Regions from separate parts of the Sphingopyxis sp. SCN 67-31 genome, predicted to be linked through region 2. Evidence: predicted binding sites of a transcription regulator. Region 2 holds the regulator's gene; the other holds the start of a gene.
What was found. Region 2 encodes LexA, which represses DNA repair genes until DNA is damaged. Its sites were predicted from a motif close to GTTCCNCNCTTGTTCT; they were not measured.
Positions count from the first base shown of each region.

Region 1: ABS88_RS15950 (ImuA family protein) is a predicted target of LexA. The motif match lies at 6,313-6,328, and genes of this name have one in related genera.

Region 1 is NZ_MEFH01000075.1:21,883-33,801, forward strand. Features, by position in the region: gene ABS88_RS15930 (LysR family transcriptional regulator) at 1-135, shown strand, start outside; gene ABS88_RS15935 (efflux RND transporter periplasmic adaptor subunit) at 315-1,442, shown strand; gene ABS88_RS15940 (multidrug efflux RND transporter permease subunit) at 1,449-4,637, shown strand; gene ABS88_RS15945 (efflux transporter outer membrane subunit) at 4,634-6,037, shown strand; gene ABS88_RS15950 (ImuA family protein) at 6,334-7,116, shown strand; gene ABS88_RS15955 (Y-family DNA polymerase) at 7,019-8,557, shown strand; gene ABS88_RS15960 (error-prone DNA polymerase) at 8,554-11,808, shown strand.
Region 2 is NZ_MEFH01000054.1:65,905-77,823, forward strand. Features, by position in the region: gene ABS88_RS08485 (alpha/beta fold hydrolase) at 41-1,105, shown strand; gene ABS88_RS08490 (anthranilate synthase component II) at 1,168-1,758, shown strand; gene trpD (anthranilate phosphoribosyltransferase) at 1,755-2,753, shown strand; gene trpC (indole-3-glycerol phosphate synthase TrpC) at 2,785-3,570, shown strand; gene lexA (transcriptional repressor LexA) at 3,670-4,344, shown strand; gene ABS88_RS08510 (ComEC/Rec2 family competence protein) at 4,298-6,406, opposite strand; gene gltX (glutamate--tRNA ligase) at 6,526-7,995, shown strand; gene ABS88_RS08520 (citrate synthase) at 8,035-9,318, shown strand; gene ABS88_RS08525 (sensor histidine kinase) at 9,400-10,767, opposite strand; gene ABS88_RS08530 (hypothetical protein) at 10,764-11,678, opposite strand; gene ABS88_RS08535 (hypothetical protein) at 11,737-11,919, opposite strand, start outside.

The DNA.
Region 1 (11,919 bases), on a different contig from region 2:
CGGCCCGACCAGACGATCGGCCGCAGTTTTTGGCTCGCGCTCCACCGCGACATCGCGCCGCAACCGCGGATTCGCGCCTTTATCGACTGGCTCGACGGCGCGGTGCAGGCGCATCGGAAGTTGCTCGTTCCCTGACCGGACGATAAAAATGTCGCAAATTGTCGCACAGCGGCTATTTCCCTTGCTTCCTTCGGTTCAATCGGTTGAATAGGCCCGAATTCCCGCTCCCTCCCCGCGGATCGACACGAGATTTATCGACTATGCCCCACAAGAGGCTGCCGTCCCTGAGCGGGACCCTGGTCGCAGCGATTCTGTTGCTGACCGGCTGCGCGAACAAGGATGACGATTCCGGCCAGCGCGGGCAGGCTGCGCAAGTCGGCTATGTGGTCGTGACCACCGCGGCGGTGCCGATCACGACCGAGCTCGGCGGGCGCACCGTCGCCTTCGAAACGAGCGAGGTGCGACCGCAGGTGAACGGCCTGATCCGCCAGCGCCTGTTCACCGAGGGCGCGACGGTGCGCGCGGGCCAGCCGCTGTTCCAGATCGACGCGAGCCTCTATCGCGCCGCGGTCGCGCAGGCCGAGGCCAATCTGGCGAGCGCGCGGGCCAATGCGCAGGCGGCGGAGGAAAAGGCGAAGCGCTTTGAACCGCTCGCCAAGATGCAGGCGATCGCCGAGCAGGATTACAGCGACGCGCTCGCCGCCGCGCGCGTCGCCCGCGCCGCGGTGGCGCAGACCGCCGCCGCGCTCGACACGGCGCGGATCAACCTGCGCTACACCGCGATCGCGGCGCCGATCAGCGGCCGCATCGGCCGGTCGCTGGCGACGCCCGGCGCGCTCGTCAGCGCGAACCAGGCCGAACCGCTCGCCGTCATCCAGCGCACCGACCCGCTCTATGTCGATATCCAGCAGTCGGCGGCCGAACTGACCGCGCTGCGCCGCTCGCTCGCCGCCGGCGGAGTGCAGCCGGGCAGCACCGCCGTGCGCCTGCGGCTTGAGGACGGCAGCCTCTATCCAATCGTGGGGACGGTGCAATTCTCCGAAGTCACCGTCAACGAGGCGACGGGCACGGTGACGCTGCGCGCGCGCTTCCCCAATCCGCAGGGGCTGCTGCTGCCCGGCATGTTCGTGACCGCGCTGTTCGAGCAGGCGGTCGATCCGAAGGCGATGCTGGTGCCGCAGACCGCGGTGCAGCGCGACTTCGACGGATCGGCCTTCGTCTATCTCGTCGGCAAGGACGACAAGGCGGCGCGGCGCAAGGTCGTCGCCGAACGCACCGTCGGCGCCGACTGGGTCGTCACCGACGGGCTGAAGCCGGGCGACAGGGTGATCACGCAGGGGGTCGGCAACCTTCGGCAGGGCGCGCAGGTGAAACCGGTTCCCGCCAGCAGCCCGGAACGCGTGGGGGCATCCGCGGGCAAGGATGCGAACGAAGGAAAATAGCAGCCGATGTCGCGCCTCTTCATCGACCGGCCGATCTTTGCCTGGGTGCTGGCGATCATCGTCATGCTCGGCGGACTCGGCGCGCTGCGCGCGCTACCGCTCGAACAATATCCCGACATCGCGCCGACGCAGGTCAATATCCGCGCTTCCTATCCGGGCGCGTCGGCCGAAACGATCGAGAACAGCGTCACGCAGGTCCTCGAACAGCAGCTGACCGGGATCGACGGCCTGCTCTATTTCAGCTCGCAGTCGAGTTCGCGCGGGCAGGCGAGCATCACCGCCATCTTCGCCAAGGGCACCGACCCCGACATCGCGCAGGTCCAGGTCCAGAACAAGATTCAGACCGCCGTTTCCCGCCTGCCGCAGCAGGTGCAGCAGCAGGGGGTGCGCGTCACCAAGTCCAATTCGGACTCGCTGCTGCTCGTCGGCGTCTATGACGAGACCAACACGCGGTCGAACCAGGACGTGTCCGACTATATGGCGTCGAACATCCAGGACCCGCTGTCGCGCGTCGAGGGCGTCGGCGACGTCAATGTCTATGGCGCCCCGCACGCGATGCGCATCTGGCTGAACCCGCAGCGGCTCGCCGCGGTGTCGCTGATGCCAAGCGACGTGATCAACGCGATCAGCGCCCAGAACAGCGAGATCGCGGCAGGCGACGTCGGCGGCCTGCCCGCGCCACAGGGCCAGATGCTCAACGCGACCGTCACCGCCCAGTCGCGATTGCAGACCCCCGAAGAGTTCGAGGCGATCATCCTCAAGACACTCCCCGACGGATCGACGGTGCGGATCAAGGACGTCGCGCGGGTCGAGATCGGCGCCGAAAGCTATACGACGATCAGCCGGATCAACGGCCATCCCGGCGCGGGCATGTCGATCTCGCTGTCGCCGGGGGCCGACGCGCTCGAAACCGCCGACCGCGTCAAGACGCGGATGGAGGAACTGGCTGCCGACTTCCCCGACGGCCTCACCTACGGCTACACCAACGATTCGACCGCCTTCATCAAGCTGTCGGTCAAGGAAGTGCAGAAGTCGCTGTTCGAGGCGATCCTGCTCGTCGTCCTCGTCATGTTCGTCTTCCTGCAAAGCTGGCGCGCGGTGCTGATCCCGGCGATCGCGGTGCCCGTCGTGTTGCTCGGCACCTTCGCCGTTTTCTACATATTGGGTTTCAGTATCAACACGCTGACGCTGTTCGGGCTGACCCTCGCGATCGGGCTGCTCGTCGACGACGCGATCGTCGTCGTCGAGAATGTCGAGCGATTGATGGAAGAGAATCCCGGCATGTCGGCGCGCGAGGCGACGATCCAGTCGATGAAGGAATTGCAGGTCGCACTGATCGCGATCGCGCTCGTGCTGTCGGCGGTGTTCCTGCCGATGGCCTTCTTCGGCGGCTCGACCGGCGTCATCTATCGCCAATTCTCGGTCACCATCGTCTCGGCCATGGCGCTGTCGGTGCTCGTCGCGCTGATCCTGAGCCCGGCGCTGACCTCGACGTTGCTCAAGCCCCGCACGCACGGCGGCGAGCGGCCGCATCGCTTCCCGCGCCTGCATGCCGCGATGATCCGCGCCCGCGACGGCTTCAACACGCGCTTCGACCGCACGGTCGACCGCTATGTCGGCAACGTCACCACCGTGGTCGACCGCAAGTGGCTGTTCCTCGCCATCTATGCGCTGCTCCTCGTCCTGCTCGCGGCGATGTTCATGCGGCTGCCGGGCGGCTTCCTGCCCAACGAGGATCAGGGCCGCGTCTCGATCCAGTTCCGTCTGCCCGCGGGCGCGACCCAGGCGCGGACGCTGGAGGTGCGCGACCAGATCGAGCGCTATCTGCTGACGGAGGAGAAGGCGAATGTGCAGTCGGCCTTCCTGATCGCCGGCGGCGGGGGGGGCGGTGCGTCGGGGCAGAATACCGGTCAGGGCTTCGTCAACCTCGTCCATTGGGACGACCGGCCGGGCAAGGAGAACAGCGCCGACGCGATCGCCCAGCGTGCGCGCAAGGCGCTGTCGGGCCTGCGCGATGCGCAGGTGTTCGCGCTCGTCCCCGGTGCAGTGCGCGGGCTCGGCGACACGTCGGGCTTCACGATGGAGTTGCAGAATCGCGGCGGGATGACCCACGAACAATTCGCCGCGGCGCGCGACCGGCTGCTCACGATGGCGAACGCCAATGCGAAGCTGCAATCGGTGCGCCTCAGCGACCTTCCCGACGTCGCGACGCTGAAGATCGACATCGATACGCAGCGGCTGACCGCCTATGGCCTGTCGAACAGCGACGTCAACAGCACGCTCGCGACCGCGTGGGGCGGGCGCTACGTCAACGACTTCATCGACAAGGGGCGCGTCAAGCGCGTCTATGTTCAGGGCGACGCCCCCTATCGCGCGCGGCCCGAGGATATCGGCCAATGGTATGTCCGCTCGTCGAACGGGCAGATGGCACCCTTCTCCGCCTTTGCCGACATCGGCTGGTCGACGACGCCGAGCAGCACCTCGCGCTTCCAGGGCGTCTCCGCCTTCGAAATCTCGGGCCAGCCGGCCCCCGGCACCAGTTCGGGCGAAGCGATGAACGAGATGGAGCGGATGGCGGCCGAGATTCCCGGCACCAGCGTCGCCTGGGCGGGCGCCTCCTATCAGGAGCGGCTGTCGTCGGGTCAGGCGCCGCTGCTCTACGCGCTGTCGCTGCTCGTCGTCTTCCTCTGTCTCGCGGCGCTCTACGAAAGCTGGTCGATCCCGCTCGCGGTGCTGCTGGTTATCCCGCTCGGGCTCGTCGGTTCGGTGTTCGCCGTGTCGCTGCGCGGGCTGCAGAACGACGTCTATCTGCAGATCGGCCTGCTGACGACGATGGGGCTCGCGGCGAAGAACGCGATCCTAATGATCGAGTTCGCCGAGCAGGAGGAAAAGAAGGGCAAGCGCGTGATCGAGGCAGCGGTCGAGGCGGCGCGCATCCGTCTGCGCCCGATCCTGATGACGAGCTTCGCCTTCATCTTCGGCGTGCTGCCGCTGGCGCTCGCGACCGGCGCGGGCGCGAACAGCCGCGTCGCGATCGGCACCGCGGTGATCGGCGGCATGATGACCGCCGCTTTCCTCGCCATCTTCTTCATCCCGCTGTTCTTCGTCCTCGTGCGGCGTGGGGTGCGCGACGGGTTCGCGGCGCTCCGCGCCCGTTTCGGCAAACGCGGCGCCGGGCGGGGGGCAGCGGCATGAGGCGCGCGCCGCTCGCTCTCGCCGCGCTGCCGCTGCTGCTCGCGGGCTGTTCGCTCGCGCCGCAGAAGGTGCTGCCGACGCCGCCGGTGCCGCAAAGCTGGCCGGTGGGCGACGCCTATCTGGCCCAGAGCGAGGCGGCGCTGCCGATCCTGTCCTATACGCAAATCTTCACCGACCCGCGGCTGCAGACGCTCGTCGAGCAGGCGCTGGTGGCCAATCGCGACCTGCGCACCGCCTATGCCAATGTCGCCGCGGCGCGGGCGCAGGTGCGCGTGACGCGCGCGGCGCAATTTCCCGCGATCGGCGCAAGCGCCGGGGCCGGCTATGCCGATCGCGGCGCCGGCGGGGGCAGCGGCGATTTCGCCGTGCAGGGCGGGATCACCGGTTTCGAGCTCGACCTGTTCGGCCGTCTCGCCAATGCGACCGAAGCCGACCGCAACCGCGCGCTGGCGACCGAGGCGGCATCGCGCACGGTGCGCCTCGCGCTGATCGCCGACCTCGCGGGCGCCTGGGCCGCCTATGGCGCCGACCGCGACCTGCTGGCCATCGCCGAGGACACCGCTGCCAACGCGCGCGAGGCGGTGCGGCTGACCAGGGCCCGGCTCGACGGCGGCATCGCGCCGCGCACCGACCTGCGCCAGGCCGAACAGATATTGGCGACCGCCGAGGATTCGATCGCCCAGCAGAAGACGGCGCTGGCGCAGGACGAGAATGCGATCCGGCTGCTCGTCGGCGGCGACGTCGACCGCGCGCTGCTGCCCGCGACCCTTGTCGAGGCCAGCGCCGGAATCGCCGCGCCCCCCGCCGGGGTCCGCTCCGAAATCCTGCTGCGCCGTCCCGATGTGATCGAGGCCGAATATCGGCTGCGCGCCGCCAATGCCGACATCGGCGCGGCACGCGCGCGGCTGTTTCCGGCGATCTCGCTGACGGGCCTCGTCGGTTTCGCGAGCGACGCGCTGTCGGGCCTGTTCGACGGCGGCGCCTTCAACTGGTCGGCGGGCGCCGATGCGAGCGCGTCGATCTTCGATTTCGGCGGCCGCCGCGCCGGCGTCGCGGTGAGCGAAGCGCAGCGTGACGCGGCGCTTTCCAGCTATGAAGGCGCGATCCAGACCGCGTTCCGCGATGTCGCCGACGCGCTCGCGGTGCAGGGCACCATCGCCGAGCGCGTTCGCGCCGCGGCGGCGAACAGCGAAGCGACGGCCGACACCGCGGCGCTGACCGAGGCGCGCTATCGCGGCGGCGTCGACAGCTTCCTCTCCAGCCTCGACGCGCAGCGCAGCCTCTACAACGCGCGGCGCAGCGAAACCGCGACGCGCCTGCTGCTCGCGCAGACGCGCATCGCGCTGTTCCGCGCGCTGGGCGGCGACAGCGGCGCCGGGAGCGACGCGGCGGCGCGCTGAAATCCCTTTCGCACGAAGACGCGAAGCAAGCCCGTGCGGCCTTGGTAAGCGGATCATTATGAATTTCGTGCGTCCATCCGATCTCCCCTCCCGCTTGCGGGAGGGATCGGGGGTGGGCCAGCGGCGTTGCATTCGCCCACCCCGCTGCGGCTAGCGAACAAGTTCGCAAGCCTCGTCGCCCCTCCCGCAAGCGGGAGGGGGACCGAGCCTTTGCAGCCTATTCAAAACGCCCCCACACCCGCCGTCTTGACAAGCGGCGGGACTCACGCGCTAATAGAACATATAGAGAACATGTCATGCGCGATTCGTCCTCCCCTCTCGCCGGGCTGCGCCGCCGCATCGCCCGGATCGCCGCCGCCGGCGCGCCGCCCGGCGACGGCGCGTGGCTGACGAGCGGGCATGCGGGATTCGATGCCGCGCTCGGCGGCGGGCTGGCGATGGGGCGAGCGCATGAAATCTTCGCCGCCGACGCGCTCGATGCGGCCAGTGCCGCCGCCTTCGCCGCGCTGCTCGCCCTGCGCGGGCCCGGCGAAGCGCCGGTCCTGTGGCTGCGCACGGCGGACGGCGCGCGGCGTCAGGGGCATCTCTATGCGCCGGGCCTCGCCGAACTGGGGGGCGATCCGAACCGGCTGCTGCTCGTCGAGGCGCGCGATGCGACCGCGCTGCTCGCCGCCGCCAACGATGCCGTGCGCTGCCCCGGATCGGCGGCGGTCGTCGTCGAAAGCCGCGGCGCACTGGCGGCGCTCGACCTGACCGCGGGGCGGCGGCTCGCGCTCGGCGCGCGCGACGCGGGAACGGTGCTGCTGCTGCTGCGCTTCGCCGCCGAGCCGGTGCCGAGCATCGCCGAGACGCGCTGGCGCCTGGCCGCCGCGCCGTCGCGCGAACTGGAGGCGCAGGCACCGGGGGCGCCCGCCTTCGACCTGGAATTGCTGCGCTGGCGCGCCGGCCCTGCGGGCGCGCGCTGGCGGCTGGAGTGGAACCGTGACGAACGAGCCTTTGGGGACGCGGCGCTATCTGGCGCTCTTCTTCCCCTATCTTCCCGCCGAGCGTCTGTCGCGCACCGCGCCGCGGCCGCCTGACGCCCCGCTCGTCTTCGCCGAAAAGCGGCGCGGGGCGCTGTGCCTCGCGAGCGTCGGCGCCGATGCCGAGGCGCTGGGACTGGTCCCCGGCCTGCCGCTCGCCGACGCGCGGGCGCGCGTGCCCGACCTCGCCGTGGCCGCACACGATCCGGCGGGCGACCTGCTCTGGCTCGACCGGATCGCCGAGGGATGCGGGCGCTACACGCCGCTCGTCGCGCTCGATCCTCCCGACGGGCTGATCCTCGACATCGCGGGATGCGCGCACCTGTTCGGCGGCGAAGCGGCGCTGGTCGCCGATGTCGAGTCGCGGCTCGACCGGCTCGGGATGACGGTGCGCGCCGCGCTCGGCCCCACCGCCGATGCCGCCCGCGCGCTGACGCGCCACCCGGCCCCGCCCGCGCCCGACGAAGCGGCGGCGGTCCGGCGCCTGCCCGTCGCGGCGCTCGACCTCGAAGGCGAGGCGACGCGCGCGCTGCTGCGCGCCGGGCTGCGGACGATCGGCGATCTCGCGAGCCGGCCGATGGCGTCGATCGCCGCGCGCTTCGGCGCCGAGGCGGCCGGGAAGCTGCGCCGTATCCTCGGCGATGCGCCGAGCCCGCTCGCGCCGCGCCGGACGCCGCCGCCCGTCGCCGCCGCGCGCCGTTTCGCCGAACCGGTCGCAAGCACGGCGCATGCGACGACGGTGCTCGCCGAACTGACCGCCGAGGCGATCGCGGAGATGCGCGCGCGCGGCAAGGGCGGCCGTGCGTTCCACGCCACCTTCTTCCGCAGCGACGGCCTCGCCCGGACGATCGTGGTCGAGACCGGCCGGCCGACCCGCGATCCGGCGCTGGTGATGCGGCTGTTCGCCGAGCGCATCGACGGTCTGCGCGACCCGATCGATCCCGGCTTCGGCTTCGACATGATCCGGCTGGCGGTGCCGCGGCTCGAGGCGCTCGGCGCGAGCCAGCTGCGGCTCGAAGGCGGGGCGGTGCGGCGCGCGGCGATCGACGACCTGACCGACCGCCTCGCGGTCCGGCTCGGGCGCGGCCGCGTGCGCCGCCTTCGCCCCGCCGACACCCATATTCCCGAGCAGGCGCAGCTCGAACTGCCCGCGACCGACGCCGCGCCGCCGCAGCCCTGGCCCGCGGCGCCCGACGGCGAGCCGCCGCAGCGCCCCTTCTATCTCTTCGATCCGCCGCAGCCGATCGAGGTGATCGCCGAGGTGCCCGACGGGCCGCCGCAGCGCTTTCGCTGGCGCCGCGCGCTGCACGCGGTGCGTCTGTACGAGGGGCCCGAGCGCATCGCCGCCGAATGGTGGCGCCGCCGCGACAACAGGGGGCTGACGCGCGACTATTACCGCGTCGAGGATGTACAGGGCCGCCGCTACTGGCTGTTCCGCCACGGCCTTTACGACGAAAAGGACGGGCCGCGCTGGTATATCCACGGGCTGTTCGCATGAGCGAGACCTCCACCCCCGAACCGCCGCCCGAACCGGGTTTCGCCGAACTGGTCGCCGCGACCAATTACAGCTTCCTGCGCGGCGCCTCGCATCCCGCAGATATGGTAGCGGAGGCGATGGCGCTTGGTTTGAACGGCATCGGCATCGCCGACCGCAACAGCGTCGCGGGCGTCGTGCGGGCGCTGATCGGATTGCGGGACCTGCGCGCGAAAGCCGAGGCGGATGGGGTCGTACTTGCCCCTTTCAAGCTGGTGGTCGGCGCCCGGCTGGTCTTCGACGACGGCACACCCGACATCGTCGCCTACCCCACCACGCGCCACGGCTGGGGCCGCCTGACCCGCATGCTCACCATAGGCAATCGCCGCACCGAAAAAGGCGACTGCGTGATGAAGTTCCGGAATCTGCTGATTCATTGCGAAGACATGGTCCTGATCGCGTTGGCGACCGGGAAGGATGAATGTCTGTTGCATCGCCTCGCCAAAGCGGCCCCCGGCTCCCTGTGGCTTGGTGCGACCATGCCTCGCGGCGGCAGCGACCGGCGTCAGCTCGCCCGTCTCAGAGCCTTGGCCGAGCGGATCGGCATCCCCATGCTGGCCACCAACGACGCTCTTTACGCTACGCGCGCGGAGCGCCCCCTCCACGATATCGTCACCTGCATCCGCGAGGGCACGACCGTCCACGATGCCGGCCGCCTGCTTCACGCCAATGGCGAACGCCATCTGAAATCGCCGCGCGAGATGCGCCGCCTGTTCCGCGACTGTCCCGAAGCCATCGGCGAGAGCAACATCATCCTCGATCGCATCGCCTTCTCGCTCACCGATCTCGCTTATGCATATCCGCATGAGCCGGTCCCCGACGGCTGGACCCCGCAAAGCTGGCTCGAACATATGGTGATGGAAGCCGCGGCAAGTCATCATCCTGATGGATTGCCGACGCGTTGGCAGGAAGTGCTGGACGAAGAACTCAGCCTCATCCGCAAACGCAATTACGCCTGCTACTTTCTGACCGTCCACGACATCGTGAATCATGCACGGACGCGGAATCCGCCCATCCTTTGTCAGGGGCGCGGATCGGCCGCCAATTCGCTCGTCTGCTACCTGCTCGAAATCACGTCGATCGACCCGATCGCGAACAACCTGCTCTTCTCCCGCTTCCTGTCCGAAAAGCGCGGCGAGCCGCCCGACATCGACGTCGATTTCGAGCATGAGCGACGCGAGGAGGTGATGCAATATGTCTATCGCCGCTATACGCGACGTCGCGCCGGTATCGTCGCGACGGTCATCCATTATCGCCCGCGCAGCGCGATTCGCGAGGTGGGAAAGGCACTCGGCCTCAGCGAAGACGTCACTGCGCGGCTTGCCGATACGAGTTGGGGAAGCTGGGGTGACGAGGTGCCGGTGCAGCGATTGGCCGAGGCCGGGCTCGATCCGACAAATGGCGAGATCGAACGACTACACCGCTTCATCAGCGAACTGCTGACCTTTCCACGCCACTTGTCGCAGCATGTCGGAGGCTATGTGCTGACCGAGGATCGGCTCGACGAGACGGTGCCGATCCACAATGCCGCGATGGAGGATCGCACCTTTATCGAATGGGACAAGGACGATATCGACGCGCTGAACCTGATGAAGGTCGACGTTCTCGCGCTCGGCATGCTGACCTGCATCCGCAAATGCTTCGACCTGATGCGATGCCACGATCTCGGCGACCATGATCTCAAGAGCGTGCCGGAAGAGGATCCAGCCGTTTACGACATGCTCTGCAAGGGCGACAGCATCGGCGTCTTTCAGGTCGAAAGCCGCGCGCAGATCAATATGCTGCCGCGGTTGAAGCCCAGGACATTCTACGATCTCGTCATTCAGGTCGCGATTGTCCGGCCCGGACCGATCGAAGGAGATATGGTCCACCCCTATCTGCGCCGCCGCAACAAGGAAGAATCTCCGGACCTCCCTTTGCGCGCAGGACACGCTGCGAATGAACTCGAAGAGATATTGGGAAAGACCGAAGGGGTGCCGCTGTTTCAGGAACAGGCGATGAAGCTTGCCATCACCGCCGCAGGCTTCACCCCCGATGAAGCGAACGGATTGCGGCGCGCGATGGCGACCTTTCGCAATCTGGGCACTATCGACCAATATGAAGAAAAGATGATCGGAGGCATGGTCCGTCGCGGCTACCAGAGAGATTTCGCCGAGCGCTGTTACAACCAGATCAAGGGTTTCGGCAGCTATGGCTTTCCAGAGAGTCACGCCCAGTCCTTCGCCAAGCTCGTTTACGTGTCGTCATGGCTGAAATGTCATCACCCCGCCGTCTTCGCCTGCGGCATCCTGAACTCGCAGCCGATGGGCTTCTATGCCCCCGCGCAGCTCGTCGGCGACGCGCGCGCGCATGGGGTCGAGGTGCGCGCGGCCGATGTGAACGCCAGCGGGTGGGACAACAGCCTCGAACGCCGGGACGACGACCGCCTCGCGCTGCGGCTCGGTTTCCGGCAGGTCGACGGGTTCCGCGAGGCGTGGGCGCAGCGGCTTGTCGAGGCGCGCACCGCTCCCCCCGCCTCCCCGTTCGTCAGCGTCGAGGATCTGGCGCGGCGCACCGGTCTGCCGCCGCGCGCGCTGCGCCTGCTGGCGGAAGCCGACGCGTGCCGCTCGATGGAACTCGAACGGCGACCGGCGCTGTGGAACGCGCGGCGGGTGCGGCAGGGGGTGCTGCCGCTGTTCGACGCCGCCGGGGCGGACGAACTGGGGCCGGAGGCGGAGGCCGACCTGCCGCCGACGCCGCTCGTCGAGCATGTCCTCACCGATTATCAGACGACGCGTCTGTCGCTGAAGGGGCATCCGATGGCGTTCCTGCGCCGCGCCTTCACCGACGAGGGCGTGCTGAGCTGCACGGAGGCCGCGGCGGCGAAGAACGGGCGGATCGTCCGTACCGCGGGGGTCGTGCTGATCCGCCAGCGGCCGGGCAAGGGGAACGCGATTTTCATCACGCTCGAGGACGAGAGCGGGATCGTCAATGTGCTGCTGTGGGCGCGCCACTTCGAGCGCTATCGCCGCGCCGTCATGGCGTCGCGGCTGATGCTGGTCGAGGGCGAGGTGCAACGGAGCCGGGAGGGCGTCGTCCACCTGATGGCGAGCCGCATCGTCGACCGCACCGCGATGCTCGACGCACTGGGCAACGCCGCGCCGCAGGCGCCGATGCCGCGCCCCGGCCATCCGCGCAACGTCCGCATCCTGCCCAAATCACGCGATTTCCATTGACCGCATGAAGGCCGAGAATATTCGCGCAGCGGCGCAAAGGCAGGGATACGGTTCGCGCCGGGCGATGTCCCCGACTGAAAAGCCCCGTGCTCCCGCGCAGGCGGGAGCCCA
Region 2 (11,919 bases):
GGGCTTAAATCCGGCGCGCAAACGCGCTAGCGTCGCCGCCATGCTGAAATATCTCGCTCCGCTCGCCCTGCTGCTCGGCGGCATCGCCCCGACCCACGCCCAGACGGTCGAAGGTGCCGTCGAAGGCGATGCGATCCTCAAGGATTTCACCTTCGGCACGGGCGAAAAGCTGCCCGAGCTAAGGCTTCACTATACGACGCTCGGCAAGCCGCAGCGCGACGAACAGGGCCATGTCACCAACGCCGTGATGATCCTCCACGGCACCGGCGGGACCGGGAAGCAGTTCTTTCAGCCCCAGTTCGCCGACGAGCTTTTCGGCCCCGGCCAGCCGCTCGATACGAGCAGATATTATATCATCCTGCCCGACAATATCGGCCATGGCGGCTCGTCGAAGCCCAGCGACGGCCTGCGGATGAAATTTCCCCGCTACGACTATGACGACATGGTCGCCGCGCAGCACCGCATGCTCACCGAAAAGCTCGGCGTGACGAAGCTGAAGCTGATCCTCGGCACCTCGATGGGCTGCATGCACGCCTTCGTCTGGGGCGAGATGCATCCGGGTTTCGCCGAAAGGCTGGCGCCCTTCGCGTGCCTGCCTGTCGAAATTGCCGGCGTGAACCGGATGTGGCGCGCGCTGTCGATCGACGCGATCAAGGCCGATCCGCTGTGGAAGGACGGCAACTACACCGATCCGCCGCTCGCGGGCCTGCGCACCGTGGCCTCGCTCATGCTGATCGCGGGCTCCAATCCCTATGCCTTGCAGGCTCAATATCCGACGCGCGCCGCGGCGGAGGCTTACAAGGATGAGGCGTTCGCGCGCACATTCGCTCGCGGCGATGCAAATGACACGATCTACCAGCTTGATTCGTCGCGCAATTACAATCCGTGGTCGAACCTCGAAAAGATCACGGTGCCTATGCTGTGGATCAACTCCGCCGACGATTTCATCAACCAGCCCGGCTACGGGATCACCGGAAAGGCGGCGGCACGCATGCCCGGCGCGACATTCGTCCTGATCCCGGCCAGCCCCGAAACGAAGGGTCACAGCACGCACAGCTGGGCGAAATTCTGGAAAGACGACCTCGTGAAGCTGATGGCGGAGTGATCGGCCGCCGGAAAGCTTCTATCCCTTCCCCTCGCCTCTCAAAAGCGATACGGCCCGCCGCCATGATCCTGGTCATCGACAATTACGACAGCTTCACCTTCAACCTCGTTCATTATCTGATCGAACTGGGGGCAGAGGTGCGCGTCGAACGCAACGATGCGCTCACCGCAGCCGAGGCGCTGGCGAGCGGCGCCGAGGCGATCCTCATTTCCCCCGGCCCCTGTACCCCGAACGAAGCCGGGATCAGCCTCGATCTCGTCGCCGCCTGCGCCGATGCGGCACGGCCGCTGCTCGGCGTATGCCTCGGTCATCAGGCGATCGGCCAGCATTTCGGCGGCACGGTGCAGCGCGGTCACCTGATGCACGGCAAGACCTCGCCGGTGTGCCACGACGGCACCGGGCTGTTCGCCGGCCTGCCCTCGCCGCTCACCGCGACGCGCTATCACAGCCTCGAAGTGGTCGACATTCCCGCCGCGCTCGCGATCAATGCGACGAGCGACGATGGCGCGGTGATGGGCTTTCGCCATGTCGAACTGCCGATCCACGGCGTGCAGTTCCACCCCGAGAGCATCGCCACCGAGCACGGCCACGCGATGCTCGCCAATTTCATGCGGCTGGCGGGGCTGCCGGTCGCCGAGCGGCAGGCGGCATGAGCCGCTTCGGCCCCTTTCCCGACCCCGCCCGCTTCCTCGAACCCGACGAGGCGGCGCATGCCTTCGCAACGATGCTCGACGGCGGCGGCCGCGACGAGGAGGTGGCCGGCTTCCTCTCCGCGCTTTCGGATCGCGGCGAGACGATGATCGAGATCGCCGCCGCGGCGCAGGCGATGCGCGAGCGGCTGATCCCGATCCAGGCGCCCGCGGGCGCGATCGACGTCTGCGGCACCGGCGGTGACGGCCACCACACGCTCAACGTCTCGACCGCGGTGTCGATCGTCGTCGCGGCGTGCGAGGTTCCCGTCGCAAAGCACGGGAATCGCGCCGCTTCCTCGAAATCCGGCGCGGCCGACACGCTCGAGGCGCTCGGGCTCGACATGGAGCGCGCCGGGCGGATGGCGGAGGCGCAGCTCGCCGACCTCGGCATCTGTTTCCTCTTTGCCGCCAACCATCATCCGGCGATGAAGCGCATCCAGCCGATCCGTCAGGCGCTGGCGCGCCGCACCATCTTCAACCTGATGGGGCCGCTCGCCAATCCGGCGCGCGTGACGCGCCAGCTCATCGGCATCGCGCGCCCCGCCTATGTTCCGGTCTATGCCGAAGCGCTGCACCGGCTCGGCACCGACCATTCGCGCGTCATTTCGGGCGACGAAGGGCTCGACGAGCTGTCGCTCGCGGGCGGTAACGAGGTGGCGGTGGTGACGCCCGACGGCGTGCAGATGCAGCGCAGCACCGCGGCCGACGCCGGTCTGCCCTCGCATCCGATCGCTGCGATCCGCGGCGGCGACGCCAGCTATAATGCCAGGGCCTTGCGCGACCTGCTGCGGGGCGAGCACGGCGCCTATCGCGACGCGGTGCTCTACAACGCCGCCGAGGCGCTTGTCGTCGCGGGCGCGGTCGACAGCCTCGTCGACGGGGTCGAGGAAGCCGCCGAGGCGATCGACAAGGGGCTTGCCAACGCGCTGCTCGATTGCTGGATCGCCTACCGATGAATGACGCCCAGCGCCCGGAAAAGCATTCCATATGAACAAATTGACCGAAATCCTCGCCACCAAGGCCGAAGAGGTCGCCGAGCGCCGCAAGAGCCGATCGGTGACGCAGCTTGATGCGATCGACGCGGGCGCGGTGCGTGGCTTCGCGGCGGCTCTCGAGGCGAAGATCGCGGCGGGCGGCTTCGGCCTGATCGCCGAAATCAAAAAAGCTTCGCCTTCCAAGGGCCTGATCCGCAAGGATTTCAATCCGGCGGACCATGCGCGCGCTTATGAAGCCGGCGGCGCGGCGTGCCTGTCGGTGCTCACCGACGCGCCGTGGTTCCAGGGGCATGAGGAATTTCTGATCGCCGCGCGCACCGCCTGCAACCTGCCGGTGCTGCGCAAGGATTTCATGATCGACCCGTGGCAGGTCGCCGAAGCGCGCTCGATCGGCGCCGACGCGATCCTGATCATCGTCGCCGCCCTCGACGACGGGCCGATGCGCGAGATCGAGGCGGCCGCCCTCGAACGCGGCATGGACGTGCTGGTCGAAGTGCACGACGAGGCCGAGCTCGACCGCGCACTCACCCACCTCCGATCGCGCCTGATCGGCGTCAACAACCGCGATCTTCGTACCTTCGAGACCGACCTTGCCGTCACCGAACGGCTTGCGAAGCGCGTTCCACCGGGCACGTTGCTCGTCGGCGAAAGCGGCATCGCCGCCCATGCCGACTGCCAGCGCCTCGCCAGGAGCGGCGTCCATGCCTTTCTGGTCGGCGAAAGCCTGATGCGGCAGGCGGACGTAACCGTAGCGACGCGGACGTTGCTGGAGGGCTGACGGCGTCCACGGCTCAAGCCGCTCCGTCATCGCTTGACAAGTTCCGCTCTGTTCCACTATCGTTCTCTATATGTCCATTGACAGCATGGAGACCGAGAGATGTTGACCGCGAAGCAGCACGAACTGCTCCACTTCATCCAGCAGCGCCTCGACGCGAGCGGAATTTCGCCTTCGTTCGAGGAGATGAAGGATGCGCTCGGGCTCAAGTCGAAATCGGGCATCCACCGGCTGATCAGCGCACTCGAGGAGCGGGGCTTCCTGCGCCGCCTGCCCAATCGCGCCCGCGCGCTGGAAGTGCTCAAGCTGCCCGAGGCGGCGAAGGCGCCGGCGCGCGACACCGTCGTGCCGCTGCGCAAGCCGGCGCCGGCGTTGAAGCCGATCGCCGCCAACGACATCATCGAGGTCCCGCTGCACGGCCGCATCGCCGCCGGCGTGCCGATTGAGGCGTTCGAGGATCACAACCAGCTTTCGGTTCCCGCCGCGCTGCTTGGCGCGGGCGAGCATTATGCGCTCGAAGTGTCGGGCGATTCGATGGTCGAAGCGGGGATTCTCGACGGCGACTATGCGCTGATCCAGAAGGCGAACACCGCGCGCGAAGGCGATATCGTCGTCGCGCTCGTCGACGGACAGGATGCGACGCTCAAATATTTCCGCCGCGAAGGGCCGATGATCCGGCTCGATCCCGCGAACAGCGCCTATGAACCGCAGCGCTACGAGGCCGAGCGCGTCATCGTGCAGGGCCGCCTGTCGGGATTGCTTCGTCGTTACCACTGACCTGTTGCGGTCGCCGCCACGGATGCGCGTCGCCGGCGCGCAGCGCGGTGGCGACATGCGGTCGCTCGCCCAGATAGAGCGCAAGACCGCCGCTCGCTTCCAGACTGTCGCGGTCGATCGTCAGCCAGCGCCCGATGCATTCGCGTGGCAGCCAGCGGTCGCTGATCACCACGTCGGCCGCGGCGCAGGCGGCGGCCATGGCGCGGCCATCGATGCGGTCGCGGCCACGCGCGGCGAGGATGATGCGCCGTGTCGCGCCCTGCCCCTGCCGCCAGCGGCAGAAATCGGCGTTGCATTCGACATGGTCGAGATCGGCGAGCGCGGTGAAGGGGACGTCGATCCCTGCCGCTTCGGCCATCGAATCGCGGATATAGTCCCCCGCCCGCGCGCGTAGCAGCGCATAGCCGCCGCCGGGAACGGCCGCGGCGATGTGGCGTCCGTCGCCGGAGATCAGCAGGTCGGGACGCGGCTGCGCGAGCAGGATGGCGGCCCCCGCCAGCAGCGGCGCCACCCCGGCGAGCCGCCAGCGCGTCTGCCACAGCAGCAGCCACAGGCCGCCGAACAGCGCAAGCGCGAAACCGCCCGGCGGAAAGCTGGGCAGCGTCGCGACGGCTCCCGGCGCCGAAGCGACCCGGTGGGCGAGCGCGATCAGCAACCGCAGCGCCTGTTCGGCGACCCACCAGAAGGGCGCGCCGAGCCCGACGCCGTCGAACAGCAGCGCCAGCGCCTCCATCGGCATGATGACGAAGGTCGTCAGCGGGATCGCGACGATATTGGCGAGCGCGCCGTAAAGCCCCGCCTTGTGGAAATGGAACAGCGCGATCGGCGCCAGCGCGACCTCGACGACCAGCCCCGTCAGTAGCAATCCCGCCGCGGCGCGCAGCAGACGAAGCGCCGTGCCTTCGTCGCGCCGCGCCAGGAACGTGCGCATCCAGCGGCTTTCGTGCAATGCGATGATCGCCGTCACCGCGGCGAAGCTGAGCTGGAAGCTGGGTCCGGCGAGTGCTTCGGGGCGCCACAGCAGCACGAGCAGCGCACCCGCCGCGACGAGGCGCAGCGTGATCGCCTCGCGCCCCATCAGGAAGGCGGCGAGCACGAGCAGCGCCGCGATCAACGAACGCAGCGTCGGCACTTCCGCTCCGGCAAGCCAGGTATAGCCCGCCCCGGCCAGCGCCGCCGCGGCGGCGGCCAGCGGCAACACATGCCCCGCCAGCGCGAGGCGCCGGCTCAGCCCGAGCAGCCGCATCGCGAGCAGCATCACGAAACCGATCACCGCGGTCACGTGCAGGCCGCTGATCGACAGCAGGTGCGCAAGCCCGCTGCGGCGCATCGCCTCGTCATCCGTCTCGGCGATCGCGCCACGGTCGCCGGTGACGAGCGCCGCGGCGACACCGCCGGGCGATCCCGGCACCGCGGTGTGGATATGTGCGCTGAGCCGCGCGCGCAGCGGCTGGCGTCGCTCGCCCGCTCCGGGCGCGCGCGCGACCTCTCCCAGCACCGTCCCGACCGCACCGATGCCGTCGAACCAGGCGCGCTGGGCGAAGTCGTAGCCGCCGGGCAGGTTGGCCGCCGGCGGCGGCATCAGCCGCGCGCGCAGGCCGATCGACTCGCCGGGCGCGATCCCCGCCGCGCGCTCGCCGCTCAGCGTCAGCCGGACCCGCGGCGGCAGGTCGGCGCGCCCGTGCGGCCGCACGATCATCCGCACCGTGCCGCGCGCCGGCAGCGGTTCGACGCTTTCGACCACCGCCGAAAATTCGGTCGTAGCCGGATAGGCGAGCACCGGCGCCGCGACCCACGCGGCGCGCGCCCAGATCAGCAGCAGCCCCGCAGCCATCGTGGCGCAGGCGATCGCAAGGCTGCGCCCGGTCCGCCGCTGCCAGCCGATCAGCAAGCCGCCGCAGACGCCCCCGCCGAGAAGGAACAGCGTTCCGATCCACTGCGCGCGCGCCGGCGCCGCGAACCACAAGCCGATCCCCGCCGACAGCGCGACCGGCAGCCACAGTCCCAACCGCTCGCGCTCGCGGTCGAGCCGGTCCTCCAGCCACGCGAAGGCGCGCCGCAACGCGGCGGCCGCGCTTTCCCCAATGGGCGTTTGAAGCCTCCTTGTCGCCATGCTAGGGGCTGCCCCGACATCGTCCCCGGTCCCCGCCCGGGGCCGCAAGGTGAGTGAAAGAGGCCAGAGTGGCAACCGAAAACAAGACCGATCCCGCCGAAGCGACCGGCACCGACGTGGTGACGCGCTTCGCGCCCTCCCCGACCGGCTTCCTCCATATCGGCGGCGCGCGCACCGCGCTGTTCAACTGGCTGTTCGCGCGGCACCATGGCGGCAAGTTCCTGCTCCGCATCGAAGACACCGACCGCGCGCGGTCGACCGAGGCCGCGATCGACGCGATCCTCGACGGGATGCGCTGGCTCGACCTCGACTGGGACGGCGACGCCGTCTTCCAGTTCGCGCGCGCCGGCCGCCATGCAGAGGTCGCGCAGGAACTGCTCGCGAAGGGCGCGGCCTATCGCTGCTATCTGACGCAGGACGAGCTGGCCGCGATGCGCGCCGAGGCGCAGGAGAAGCGCGTCCCCTTCCGCGTCCGCAGCCCATGGCGCGACCGCGACGACGGCGATCCCGCCGCGCCGCACGTCATCCGCCTGCGCGCGCCGCAGGACGGCGCGGCGACGATCCGCGACCGCGTCCAGGGCGAGGTCACCGTCCAGAATGCCGAACTCGACGATTTCATCCTGCTGCGCAGCGACGGCACGCCGACCTATATGCTGAGCGTCGTCGTCGACGATAACGACATGGGCGTCACCCACGTCATCCGCGGCGACGACCATCTCAACAACGCCTTCCGCCAGCGGGCGCTGATCCACGCGATGGCCGAATCTCACGAGAATTGGCGCGAGCCGGTCTATGCGCATGTGCCGCTGATCCACGGCGCCGACGGCGCCAAGCTGTCGAAACGGCACGGCGCGCTGGGCGTCGATGCCTATCGCGACGAACTCGGCTACCTGCCCGAAGCGGTGAACAATTATCTGCTCCGTCTCGGCTGGGGACACGGCGATGCGGAGATCATCAGCCGCGAACAGGCGATCGAGTGGTTCAATCTCGCGCATGTCGGCCGCTCGCCGTCGCGCTTCGATTTCAAGAAGCTCGAGAATCTGAACGGCCATTATATCCGCGAGGCCGACGACGCGCGGCTCGCCGGCCTTGTCGCGCCGCGCGTCGAGCGGCGCATCGGGCGACCGCTGGACGATGCCGAGCACGCGGTGCTGGTGCGGGCGATGGATGCGCTCAAGCCGCGCGCCAAAACGCTGGACGAGATCGCCGAAGGCGCGCTCTTCCTGTTCGAGACGCTGCCGCTGCAAGTGGACGAGAAGGCCGCGGGGCTGCTAAGAGATGCGCCCGAAGGCCTGCTCGCCGATGCCACCGAAAGGCTGCGCGCCCTGACCGGCTGGAACGCCGAAGATATCGAGGCGGCGGTCCGCGAGACGAGCGAGTCGGCCGGAGTCGGGCTCGGCAAGCTGGCCCAGCCGCTGCGTGCCGCGCTGACCGGACGGTCGGTATCGCCGGGAATTTTCGACGTCCTGCTGCTGCTGGGACGCGATGCGAGCCTGGCACGACTTGACGCAGCGCACAATTTTCCGGCAGGGGCGTAGCCGCAACGGCTCCCGCCCTTACAGATCAGGGGAAGAACAATGACCGACATCGCAAAAATCACCCTGGGCGACAAGACCGTCGAAGATCCGGTGCTGAAGGGCACGGTGGGTCCCGATGTCGTCGACATCCGCAAATTCTATGCCCAGACCGGCGCCTTCACCTACGATCCGGGCTTCACTTCGACCGCGAGCTGCGAATCGAAGATCACCTATATCGACGGCGACGAGGGCGTGCTGCTCCACCGCGGCTATGCGATCGGCGAGCTCGCCGAGCATTCGAGCTTCATGGAGGTCGCCTACCTGCTGCTCAACGGCGAGCTGCCGACCGCCGGCGAACTGGAAAAGTTCGACAACACCATCACCCGCCACACGATGCTGCACGAACAGCTCGCGACCTTCTATCGCGGTTTCCGGCGCGACGCCCACCCGATGGCGATCATGTGCGGCGTCGTCGGCGCGCTGTCGGCCTTCTATCACGATTCGACCGAGATCCACGATCCGCACCAGCGCATGGTCGCCAGCCACCGGCTGATCGCGAAGATGCCGACGATCGCGGCGATGGCCTATAAATATGCGGTCGGCCAGCCCTTCGTCTATCCGCGCAACGACCTCGGCTACACCCACAATTTCCTGCGCATGACCTTCGGCGTCCCGGCCGAGGATTATGAGGTCGATCCGGCGGTGGTGCGCGCGCTCGACCGCATCTTCATCCTCCACGCCGACCACGAACAGAATGCCTCGACCTCGACCGTGCGCCTCGCCGGCTCGTCGGGCGCAAATCCCTTTGCCTGCATCGCGGCGGGCATCGCCTGCCTATGGGGCCCGGCGCATGGCGGCGCCAACGAGGCCGCGCTCAACATGCTGCGCGAGATCGGCCGCCCCGAGCGTATCCCCGAATATATTGCGCGTGCGAAGGACAAGGACGATCCGTTCCGCCTGATGGGCTTCGGCCACCGCGTCTACAAGAACTACGACCCGCGCGCGACCGTGATGCAAAAGACGGTGCGCGAGGTGTTCGCGGCACTGAACGTCAGCGATCCGGTGTTCGACGTCGCGTTGCAGCTCGAGGAAATGGCGCTTAGCGACGATTATTTCGTCGAGAAGAAGCTGTTCCCCAACGTCGATTTCTATTCGGGCGTGATCCTGTCGGCGATCGGTTTCCCGACGACGATGTTCACCGTGCTGTTCGCGCTCGCCCGCACCGTCGGCTGGGTCGCGCAGTGGAACGAGATGATCTCCGACCCCGCGCAGAAGATCGGCCGCCCGCGCCAGCTCTACACCGGCGCGACGCAGCGTCCCTATGTGTCGGTGGAGCAGCGCTGAGCCCATTCGGCGCTCAAGCTACCGCTGGGTTCCGCGTCCCCGCGAAGGCGGGGGCGCAAGCCATCGGCCCCCGCTCTGGTCCTAATCCCGCGCCGGCAGGCTCAGCGTGAAGCGCGCACCCTGCCCCGGCGCGCTGTCGATGGTCAGGTCGCCGCCCATCGCGCGCGCGAGACGGCGCGCGATGTAGAGGCCGAGCCCCGATCCGCCGCTGTCGGTGCGGCCGAGCCGCTCGAACTTCTCAAACACCATATCCTGTTGATCCGTCGCAATCCCCTGCCCCTGATCGGCAACGGTCACGGTCGCGCGGTCGCCCTCGCGATCGACGCGAATCCATATCTGCGAATTTTCAGGCGAATAGCGGATGGCGTTGCCGAGCAGGTTGAGGAGCACCTGCAGCACGCGGCGGAACTCGCCCCACGCGGGCGCCTTGTCGTCGAGGCGCGGCGCGTCGATGCGAATCCTCTTCTCTTCCGCCTTCATGCCGAGCAGCCCGACCGCACGGCGCGCGAGATCGCCGAGGTCGATCTCGTCGCGCGCCGCGCGAAAGCCCGGCCGCTCGATATTCTGGAGGTCGGCAAGGTCGTCGACGAGTCCGAGCAGGTGGCGCCCCGCATGCGCGATATCGCCGGCATAGCGGGCATAATCGGCGCGGATCGGACCGTCGAACTGCCCCGAAATGGTCTCGGCCGTCGCGATGATCCGGCTCAGCGGCCCGCGCAGCGCGCCGTCGATGCGGCGGCCGAACTGCGGGTCGGACAGCGGCAGCGATCCGAAGGCAGGATCGACGCGCGCCGGCGCGGCTGCATCCGCCGCCGCCCCTTTATCAGGCGTCGCGATACCGCGAAAGCCGGTGAAACGCCCGGTCGCATCGAACAGCGCTTCGCCCGACAAGTGCATCGCCAGCGGACCGTCCTCCCCCTCGACGCGCACCCGCTGGTCGGCGAACGGCGCCTGCCGTGCCAGCGCGCGCAGCACCGGAAAGCGACCATCGCCGTCGGGCTGCAACTCGAACAGTTCGGACAGCGAATGACCGGCCCAGCCGCCGGGGATCGCCGGGGCTTCGACACCTGCACGCAGGGCGACCATGCGCAGATGCTGATCGCACTCCCACGCCCACCCTTGCGGCTCGACCGCATCGGCGATCGCCGGCCCCTGCGGTTCGGCGGTCGGACGCGCTCGCCAGTCGCTGATTTCGAGGCTCGCACCGTCGGCATCGGGCAGGATGCGGACGAGCGCAAAAATGTCGCTGTGATCGTCGGCGGCGTGGAGCGGGCGGCTGACGTCGCGCTGCAGCCGTTGCGCGAGCGCGACCAGCCGCGCCAGATGCGGCAGCGCCAGCGGCCGGTTCAGTCCGCCGCCCGCGCGCTGCTGAAGGCGCAGCAGCGGCGCGTCGCCGCCGACCAGCGCGCCCGACCGGTCGACCCGGCCCCGGACGATCCGCTCGCTCATCCTTCCCCCTCCGGCGCCCCGGCAAGCGCCCGGGCGGGCACGCGCGCCAGCGATGCCTCGATCGGGGCGATCGCCCCGCGGTCGATACGCAGCGGCGCGAGCAGTGGTGGCAGGGCGGCGGCTTCCGCGCTCACCAGCGCCAGCGCCATCTCTCCATAGGGACGGCGATGCGCAGCGGCGGCAAGGCCGATCAGCGCGGGCCAGTCATGGCGCATCGCCGCGGCGGCGGCGGCATCGGACAGCGCCCCCTCCGCGACAAGCGCCGTGTGATAGGCGGCGGCGGCGGCGTCGATCCCGCTTTCGGATGCCTGACGCGCCGCGGCGGCGCAGGCCGCGTCATCGAGTTCGGCGACTGCGTTCGTATCCACTCCGGCGTGTGCCTGCCACTCCACGACGTCGTCCAACAGCGCGCGATAGATTTCGGGGTCGAGGTCCGCAACCGCGATGCAGGGATTGCCCAAGGCATCGAAGCGGCGCCGGTCGGCGATCGTCAGGTCGAGATAGGCCTTGTCAACCGGCGCAAGCGGTGCCTGCGGAGCGGCCGGGGGCGCATCCGCCGCGTCCGTGTCGCTCACGCCGTCGGCCGGTGAGGATGTGTCGCGATGCAGCGCCGGCAGCGCACGCCAGCGATGCTCTTCCGCGCGCGCGAAACAGGGCGCGGCGAGCCGTTCGGCGCCGGGCAGCCCTTGTACCAGCCAGTCATGCCACAGCGCTGCCGGATCGATTCGCACACCGAGCGCTGCGGCCGCCTCACCGACGAGCCGGCGCGCGATTCCGAGGGTCAGCGCGCGCTGTTCCTCGGTCAGCCGGTCGGTCAGCGGCGCCGCCAGATGCGCGGCAACATCGCCGAGACGCGCCGACAGCGTCGGCGACGGCAGGGCGATGCCGGAAAAGGCGGAAGAGTCACTCATGCGCCTGTCGCCATAGCAGCATGGCGTTAATGCGCCCTAAACCTTCCAGCGCTTTGGTTTAGCGGGGTTCCGGCCGGCGCGCGAGGCGCAGCCACAACAGGATCTGGAACAGCGCCAGCAACGGCAGGATCGCGAACATCAGCGGCGCGATGCCAAGGATCAGCGCGGGCGCCAGCAATATCCACGCCTCGTCGGTGTCGGGAAGCAGCCAGTGGAAGCGGCGCGTCTTTCCCGAATCTTC